Regions from separate parts of the Streptomyces sp. NPDC057743 genome, predicted to be linked through region 1. Evidence: riboswitches for the same ligand, from Rfam matches in the RefSeq annotation. Region 1 holds a riboswitch; the other holds the start of a gene.
The links. Region 1 has a riboswitch for magnesium ahead of ACFVFQ_RS22050 (NRAMP family divalent metal transporter). Riboswitches for the same ligand answer to the same signal wherever they lie in the genome.

Region 2: linked by a shared signal. The riboswitch ahead of ACFVFQ_RS00825 (hypothetical protein) and the one ahead of ACFVFQ_RS22050 (NRAMP family divalent metal transporter) in region 1 are both predicted to bind magnesium.

The regions. Positions count from the first base shown of each region.
Region 1 covers NZ_JBHVJX010000018.1:144,328-148,519, reverse strand. Annotated here, with positions in the region: gene ACFVFQ_RS22055 (hypothetical protein) at 363-1,142, opposite strand; M-box (ykoK) riboswitch at 1,298-1,467, shown strand; gene ACFVFQ_RS22050 (NRAMP family divalent metal transporter) at 1,764-3,431, shown strand; gene ACFVFQ_RS22045 (MgtC/SapB family protein) at 3,493-4,192, shown strand, end outside.
Region 2 covers NZ_JBHVJX010000001.1:186,582-190,773, reverse strand. Annotated here, with positions in the region: gene ACFVFQ_RS00850 (nitrate/sulfonate/bicarbonate ABC transporter ATP-binding protein) at 1-716, shown strand, start outside; gene ACFVFQ_RS00845 (ArsR/SmtB family transcription factor) at 726-1,151, opposite strand; gene ACFVFQ_RS00840 (winged helix-turn-helix domain-containing protein) at 1,321-1,797, opposite strand; gene ACFVFQ_RS00835 (hypothetical protein) at 1,854-2,138, opposite strand; gene ACFVFQ_RS00830 (hypothetical protein) at 2,239-2,577, opposite strand; gene ACFVFQ_RS00825 (hypothetical protein) at 2,675-2,890, opposite strand; M-box (ykoK) riboswitch at 3,119-3,292, opposite strand; gene ACFVFQ_RS00820 (SpoIIE family protein phosphatase) at 3,686-4,192, shown strand, end outside.

The DNA of each region.
Region 1 (4,192 bases):
TCGGGCACCCCAATCCAGCATTCGAACACATTGTGAAAGTCGCCGCGGGCCACTTGGGCAGGCCGCACCGGCAAACCGACCCCGGAGCCTAACTACGCCGTGGGAAAGAATTGACTCCAGGCGGAGATTGTTTTCGGGATCTTCGTCGCCGCGAGGCAAAACCGCAGGTCAGAGACCTGTCACCGATTGGTCACGGCCCGCGCAGTCAAGACTCCGCCAAACATTTGCCTCTTCACGCAGATGTTCATCGGCTTCTCATGACGGTCTCATCCCCCCGTCATGACGTCGCCATACCCTCGCAACGCGAGCTTCACACGCACCGGGTCGCACCTTTTTCGTCGCCAACGGCGCCTGACGGCACGTCACTTGAGGATGTTCACCGCGCGGGCCACCACGAGCACGACGGTCAGCAGCGAGACCGCCGACTGCAACAGCATCAGCAGCTTCGCCCAACGGGTCAGCGGCATCACGTCGGTTGGGCTGAACGCGGTGGCGTTGGTGAAGGACAGGTACAGGTAGTCGGCGAACTGCGGCTCCCAGTGCTCCGGAGCCAGCGCCGGCGTCGCCATCTGCGGGAAGAGGAAGTCGGGGTAGCGGCGCACCGCGTGGACCCTGGCGACCGGCCCGCCGCGGTCCCACTCCCAGTACCAGAGCGCGAAGGCGAGGACGTTGGTGAGCCAGATGGCGCCGCCGGTGGCCAGCAGCGGCCCGGCGTCCTCGCCCTCCGTGCCGCGCACCAGGCCGATCACCAGATGCACCGCGGACCAGCCGTTCGCCGTGCTGATCAGCGCGATCAGCGCCAGCCCCGCCCACCGGTAGAGCCGGGAGACCCGCTCGATGCGGACCGGGTCGGCCGCCACCAGCACGAGCAGCAGCGCCGCCTCCAACCCCGGCAAGAGCCACGTCGGATGGATCGCCAGCCGCTCCGGCAGCCGCCACTGGAGCACCACCGCCACCAGCACCGCCAGCGTCGACGGCCAGCGGGGTTCGCCGCGGGTGACCCGTCGCCAGGCCGGCCGCAGCCGCCGCCCGGCCTCGTCCAGTCCCGTCACCGCCGGCGCCAACAGCGCCTCGATGCGGTCCAGTCGCTCGGCCGGGGTGCCGTGGTCGCCCGCCTCGTCGGGCCGGGGGTGCTCGGACATGCGGCTCATGCTCACCCGGGAGCCGGGCGGTGTCCAGCGGCTCGACCGGCACGGCGGGGCCCAAAGGTGGCCGCAGGGTTAAGAGTCGGTCAAAAACTTGCACATCTGCGCAAGTAACTCCGTCGACGGGTCTAGACTCCTAGAGGTTTTGACAGCGGTCACCTCGTTCGGTGAGGCGTCGTCACGGACACAGGCCACTGATCCCACCCGTCGAGAGACGCTCCGGATCAGGACAGGTCTCCCCGGCACAAGGGGTGACCCCAGGTGGCTGCCCCGCAGGGGCTACGCCGTGACGTGCCAAAGCTCTGACGAGTGGGGGTGAACCAGTCGACGGCGACTGGTCCGCTCCTTACCGGATCGACGACGGCGCACCCAGGCGCCCCGACCGGAAGGAGGCGAGAGACATGGAATGCAGTAGTCCGGGCCATCAACGGCCCCTGCTCCGCCTGCCCTCGCATTCTTCCGGCACGCGGTAACCACCTTCCCTGCGCGGCCTCCCGCCGCAGCACGCCCCGTACGGCCCGCCGCCGGAACGGGAGGTCGCGCTGCGCGCCCGCGCAGGGAGGATGGCTGCGGCGTGCCCCCAACTCCGCCCCCTCAAGGGGGACTTGGGAGGTAGCCATGACCGAGACCACCATCCGCCCCACGGCCCCCGCCGCGCCCCCGACGGCGCCGGCCTCCGCCGTCCTCGACGACGCGCACATCGGCGACATCCGCGGCGCGCTCGGCACCATCCGGCACGACGACACCGCCCCGCGGCGGGGCCTGTCCGCCAAGCTCAAGACGCTGCTCGCGATAGTCGGCCCCGGTCTGATCGTGATGGTCGGCGACAACGACGCCGGCGCCTTCGCCACCTACGGCCAGGCCGGCCAGAACTACGGCACCCACCTGCTGTGGACCCTGCTCCTGCTCATTCCCGTCCTCTACGTCAACCAGGAGATGGTGCTCCGACTCGGCGCCGTCACCGGAGTCGGGCACGCCCGCCTGATCCTGGAGCGGTTCGGGAAGTTCTGGGGCGCGTTCTCCGTCATCGACCTGTTCCTGCTCAACGCCCTCACCCTGGTCACGGAGTTCATCGGCATCACCCTGGCCGCCGGCTACCTGGGCCTGCCGAAGGTCGGCGCGGTGCTGCTTGCCGCCGCCATCATCATCGCCTCCGCGTTCACCGGATCGTTCCGGCGGTTCGAGCGGATCGCCATCGGGCTCTGCGCGGCCTCGCTGCTGCTCGTCCCGCTCTACTTCATGGTCCACCCGTCCACCGGCCAGATGGCCCACGACTTCGTCGTCCCCCATCTCCCCGGCGGCCCCGGCCAGTTGTCCACCGTCATGCTGCTGATCATCGGCATCGTCGGCACCACCGTCGCCCCCTGGCAGCTCTTCTTCCAGCAGTCCTACGTCATCGACAAGCGCATCACCCCGCGCTTCATGTCGTACGAGAAGGCCGACCTGTGGATCGGCATCGCCGTCGTGGTGATCGGCGCCGCCGCCCTGATGGGGTGCACCGCCGCCGCCTTCGCCGGCACCCATGGCGTCGGCGCGTTCACCGACACCGCCGGCATCGCGCACGGACTGGCCGCGCACGCCGGCAAGTTGGCCGGGGTCCTCTTCGCCATCGCCCTGCTCGACGCCTCGATCATCGGCGCCTTCGCCGTCTCCCTGTCCACCGCCTACGCCATCGGCGACGTCTTCGGCATCAAGCACTCCCTGCACCGCGGCGTCGGCGGCGCCAAGGGCTTCTACGCCGTCTACGCCGGCCTGGTCGCCGCGGCCGCCGCCATCGTGCTGATCCCCGGCTCCCCGCTCGGCCTGCTCACCGAGGGCGTGCAGACGCTGGCCGGGGTGCTGCTGCCGTCCGCTTCGGTCTTCCTGCTCCTGCTGTGCAACGACCGCACGGTGCTCGGCCCTTGGGTCAACGGCCCCCGCACCAACGCCTTCACGGCCGCCGTCGTCGGCGTGCTGGTCACCCTGTCGGTCATCCTCACCGCCGCCGTGCTCTTCCCGGACATCGACGCCTCCGCCATCCTCGGCATCATGGCCGGCTGCGGCGCGGCCGGGGTGCTGGCGCTGGGGTACGCGGAGGTGCGGCGCCGCCGCAAGGGCTGGGCGCTGGGCGGCCGGCCGGTGGACCGCACCGGCCGCGACGACTGGCGGATGCCGCCGCTGGAGACCCTGCCCCGGCCGATCCTCTCCACCGGCCACAAGGTCGGCCTGACCGCCCTGCGGACCTACCTGCTGGTCGCCATGGTCCTGGTGATCCTCAAGGTCGTCGAAGTGGCCCTCGGCCACTGACCGTTCGGCCGCCCGTCACCCCCGGCCCCCGCACCCCACCAGCCCCGAAGGAGGCGCTGCCATGCGCACCCTGTCCCTCATCGACTTCGTGGTCCGGCTCGCCACCGGCGTGGCCTGCGGGGCGCTCATCGGTGTCGAGCGCCAGTGGCGCGCCCGCATGGCGGGGCTGCGCACCAACGCGCTGGTCGCCGCCGGCGCCACCCTCTTCGTCCTCTACAGCACGGCCGTCGGCGACTCCGGCAGCCCGACCCGGGTCGCCTCGTACGTCGTCTCCGGCATCGGCTTCCTCGGCGGCGGCGTGATCCTCCGCAACGGCGCGGGGGTCCGCGGGCTGAACACCGCCGCCACCCTGTGGTGTTCCGCCGCGGTCGGCGTGCTGGCCGCCTCGGGACGGCTCGAACTCGCCGCCATCGGCACCCTCGCCGTCCTCGGTGTCCACCTCGTCCTGCGCCCGGCCGGCCGGCTGCTGGACCGGGCGCCGGCCGCCGGCTCCGACCCCGACGAGGCGGTGCACGCCACCGTGCACGTGGTCTGCGAGCGCCGGGCCGAGACGCACATCCGCGCCCTGCTGCTCCAGGCGCTCAGCGCCTGTGACCTGACCCCCATCAGCCTGCGGGCCAGCCGCGACACCGAGGACACCACCGGCATCCGCGCCACCGCCGCCGTCTCCGGCAACCTCGCCCAGGCACTGGAACAGGTCATCGCCCGCCTCTCCCTGGAGCCGGACATCCGCGACCTGCACTGGCACCTCGACGACCCCG
Region 2 (4,192 bases), on a different contig from region 1:
TCCTCGACGCCCGGCCCGGCACGCTCAAGGCCGCCTTCGACATACCGTTGGCGCGCCCCCGCGACCGCGCCGCGCCCGAGTTCGACGCGTTGGTCGACCGGCTGTACCGGGTGATGACCGGCCGCGACAAGGAGCCGGGCCTCGCCCGCCTGGGCCGTCCCGAGACATGCGACGCCGGGCGCCGCACCCCGGCCAACACCCCGCTGCCGCACGCCAGCGTCGACGGACTGGCCGGCCTCGCCGAGATCCTGGCCCGGCGCGGCGACCGCTGCGACCTGGCCGACCTCGCCGACGAACTCGGGCTGGAGGTCGACGACTTGCTGCCCATGGTCGACGCCCTGGACCTGCTCGGCTTCGCCGTCGTCCACGGCGGCGAGCTCCAACTCACCCCGGAGGGCAGCGGGTTCGCCGGTGCGGACGTCCAGGACTCCAAGAAGATCTTCGCCCGCGCGGTGCTCGACTCGGCGCCCCTGGTCCGGCTGATCGTCACCAGTCTCCAGCGCCGGGACGGCACCCTGCGCGCCGGGTTCTTCCGCGATCTGCTGGCCCACCACTACACCGGCGAACAGATCGCCAGGCAGTTGGAGACCGCCACCGACTGGGGCCGCTACGCCGCGCTGTTCGGCTACGACGCCGGCCCGGAGCAGTACACCCTCGACGAGGGCGGCGCCGGCCTCGACGTCCGGTCGCCCGACGCACATTCCCCCACCGGCTGACCGGCCTCCTCAGCCGCCCGGCGCCGGCCGCGGGCGGAGCCGGCCGCGCACCGCGCCACGCGCCACCGCCGCCTCGCCGGCCGCCACGGCACCCGTCGCCGCCGTCGGGGCCGGGTCCGTCGCGCCGGCCGGCGGTGCCTGGGACGCCACCACGGCGCCCTCCAGCAGCGTGCGCACATGGTCGCCCGCGACGCGGTAGAAGATCCTGGTGCCCTCCCGGCGCGACACCACCAGCCCCGCCGCCCGCAGCCGCGCCAGATGCTGCGACACCGCCGCGACATGCGCCCCGACCAGCTCGGCCAACTGCCCCACGGCGTGCTCGCGTTGGGTCAACGCCCAGAGCACCTGGAAACGCGTGGTGTCGGCCACTGCCTTCAACACGGCAACGGCCTGCTCGAACCTCGGGTCCGCATCGGGTGGGGCTTGCGCATCCATGAAGGGAGTCTAACGACTGGCGGCCCCGAACGGCACGCACCGAATGCGCCCCGCACCGGCCGGGGCGGACCGCGCAACTCGGCCGGGCCAGCGGGGCGTTCCGGGGCGGGGCAGCCCGGCTCCGTCCCCGGCCACGGCGCGGGCACCGGGCGACGGCGGCGCAACGGTCTCATGCGGCGCCACCCGGGCCGCACACCTCCCCGCGGCTGGCCGGGGCCGCCGCCGGATCGAGGGCGTAACCGACCTGCCGGACGGTCCTGATGAGCGCCTGGTAGCCGGGCCCCAGCTTGCGCCGCAGCCGGGCCACATGGACGTCGACGGTGCGGGTGCCGCTGACGGCCTGATGCCCCCACAGCGTCGTCAGCAGATGACGCCGGGAGTGCACCCGCCGGGGGTGGGCGACGAAACGGGCCAACAGCTCGAACTCCATATAGGTCAGGACGAGAGCGCGCCCGCCCGCGCGGGCGGTGCGCTGCTCGGTGTCCACCGTCAGGCCGGCCACCCGGTGTCGCGGTCCGCTCGGGACGGGCCCCGCGTCGGCGGTGGCGGACCCACGGTCCGCGGCGTGCGCGGGTCCGGCGTCTTCCGGTATCCCGAATCGGCAGTTCCCACGGGCGTGGTGGAGGCGTGCGTAGCGCAGGGACATGGCGGTTCCTGATCTTCCGGGCAACGGTTGGGGAGGGAGTCGCTGGTGGGGCGCGTTCACACCTCGGGCCGCCAGTCGGCCTCCAGCCGGCGCCGGCCGTCGGGGCCGACGACGGAACGCCAGTGGGCGCGCGGGCGTCGGCGGGCGCGGTCCCCCGACGGCCGCCGCACGGTCGGCGGCTCCAACACGCGCAGGACGGGGCTGTCGACGGCGCCCCGGGCGAGCCGCTCGACGACCCCGCCCAGGACGGTCCTGACGGCGGGGGCGGACGGGACGGTCGGGGTGGTCGGGGCCGCGGGCGATCGCAGCGGACGGATGTGGATCACGGACAGAACGGACATGGCGCACTCACCTCCGTGCGGATGGCGGATGACGGAAGGGGGAAGGAGGAGAGGGAAGGGAGGGGTCAAGTCAGGGAAGAGTGGCGGGAGTTGGGTAACGTCAGACGCGGTCCCGCGGGGTGGCCGCCGCCTCGGTGAGGCGATCGGCCGCGGCGAGCGGGAGATCGGCGAAGTCGGCCAGCCAGTGGGCGTCGTGGCCCTGCCGGGCGAGGAGGTAGGCCAGGTGGACCCGCGGCTCGTAGCAGGTCTGCGGTCCCGGGCAGTCGGTGCAGTTGTCCGGCGTTTCCAGCAGGTAGGTGCGCTCGGTCCCGTCGTGCAGGGCCAGCCGGACCCGCGGGCAGCGGTGGCCGCGGACGGCGGGCCGGTCGCGGTGCCGGTCGGATTCGGTGCGGGGGCGCGGGAGTTGGTGCAGTCGGTTCGGTTGGTTCAGGAGGCGCATGACTGCCGCCCTCCCCTCTCTCGGTTCGGTGGAGGTGTGCATTGCTTGCCGGTACGGGTGCGGCTGACTGGCCGGCGTCCGGGGCCGCGGACGGCAGTCACGCCACCCCGGGCACCGCGGGCCACAACGCCCAATGCCCCAGGGCGAATTGAACGATGCGGACGGCGACCAGGATCGTCGCGGCCAGCAGACAGGCCCGCAGGGCCGTGCGACCCACCACGCGGCCGGTGGAGAGGGCCGCCGTGAGCAGGTGGCCGAACGGCCGCATCCGCCAGCCCTCCTTGCCCGTGCGGTCCACACGCACGGCCAGCACCCACCCCTTACGGCGCCGACGGGCCTCGGCCTGGCCGAGGGCGGGCGGGAGCGGGCGTGGGAAGAAGGGGTGTTACCGCGTGCCGGAGGTCAACGAGGACATGCGGATGCGGGGCCGACTGTGGCCCGGACTACTGCAATGGCCGTCCATGTCTCTCGCCTCCTCCCGACCGGGGCGCCCGCGGGCGCCATGACGGACACGGCAAAGGAGCGGACCGGCGCACGGGCCGGCTCACCCCTACTCGTCAGAGCTTTGGCACTCCACGGCGTAATCCCCTTGCCGGGGCAGCCACTTGGGGTCACCCCTTAACCCGGGGAGACCTGTCCTGAACCTGGGCGTCTCTCGACGTCGTGGGGTCAGTGGCCTGTGTCCGTGCAGACGCCTCACCGAACGAGGTGCCTTCGACGTTCTCGAACGCCCAGCAGCATACCGGTCTACTTGCGCATGGACGCAACTACTTGACCGAACCTTGACGGCGGACGCGTCGATGAACCCGGCGCGGCCACCCGGCGGTTGGGGCGAGGGGCACGGAAACTGTGCGCCGAATGCGCGGAGTTGAGCGACGCCTCAGCCCCTGTGAGCAGGCAGGACCCGCGGCTGCGCCAACCGCGCATCGCCCACCGGCCCCTCCCCCGCGCCCCCATCGGACCCGGCCCAGCCCCGCGCCTCGCCGGCCGAGACTCCCCCTCCCGCCGACTCCGGGGAGTGCGCAAGCCGACCCCCTCGATCACGTTCCGTAACAGACCGCCGCGCATCCATGGGCAGGCCCGCCCCGGGAGTGTTAGAAATAGCAGCATGGCCGCAGGGTCCGGCCGATATCGGCGCGCAACGGTACGGTCACTGACCGAACGACGCCCGCAGAGCGTCGCGGGGCAGGTCTTCCTGCTCCAACTCATCGTTGGTCTCCTCATCGTGCTGGGCGTACTCGCGGCACTGCTGCTGACCTCCCGGCACGACGCCGAGCAGGAGGCGCGCAACCGCTCGGTGGCCGTCGCGGAGACCTTCGCGCACTCCCCTGGCCTGCCGGCCGTGCTCCGTTCCCCGGACCCGACGAAGACCCTGCAACCCCTCACCGAGTCCGCCCGGAACCGCGCGGGGGTCGACTTCATCGTCGTGATGAACACCCACGGCATCCGCTACACCCACCCCAAGCCCCAGGACATCGGGAAACGCTTCGTCGGCGACATCCGGCCCTCGCTGGCCGGCAAGGTGGCGGTCGAGAGCGTGAACGGCCCGCTCGGGCACGAGGTGCAGGCCGTGGTCCCGGTGACCGACGCCCACGGCTCGGTGGTGGGCCTGGTG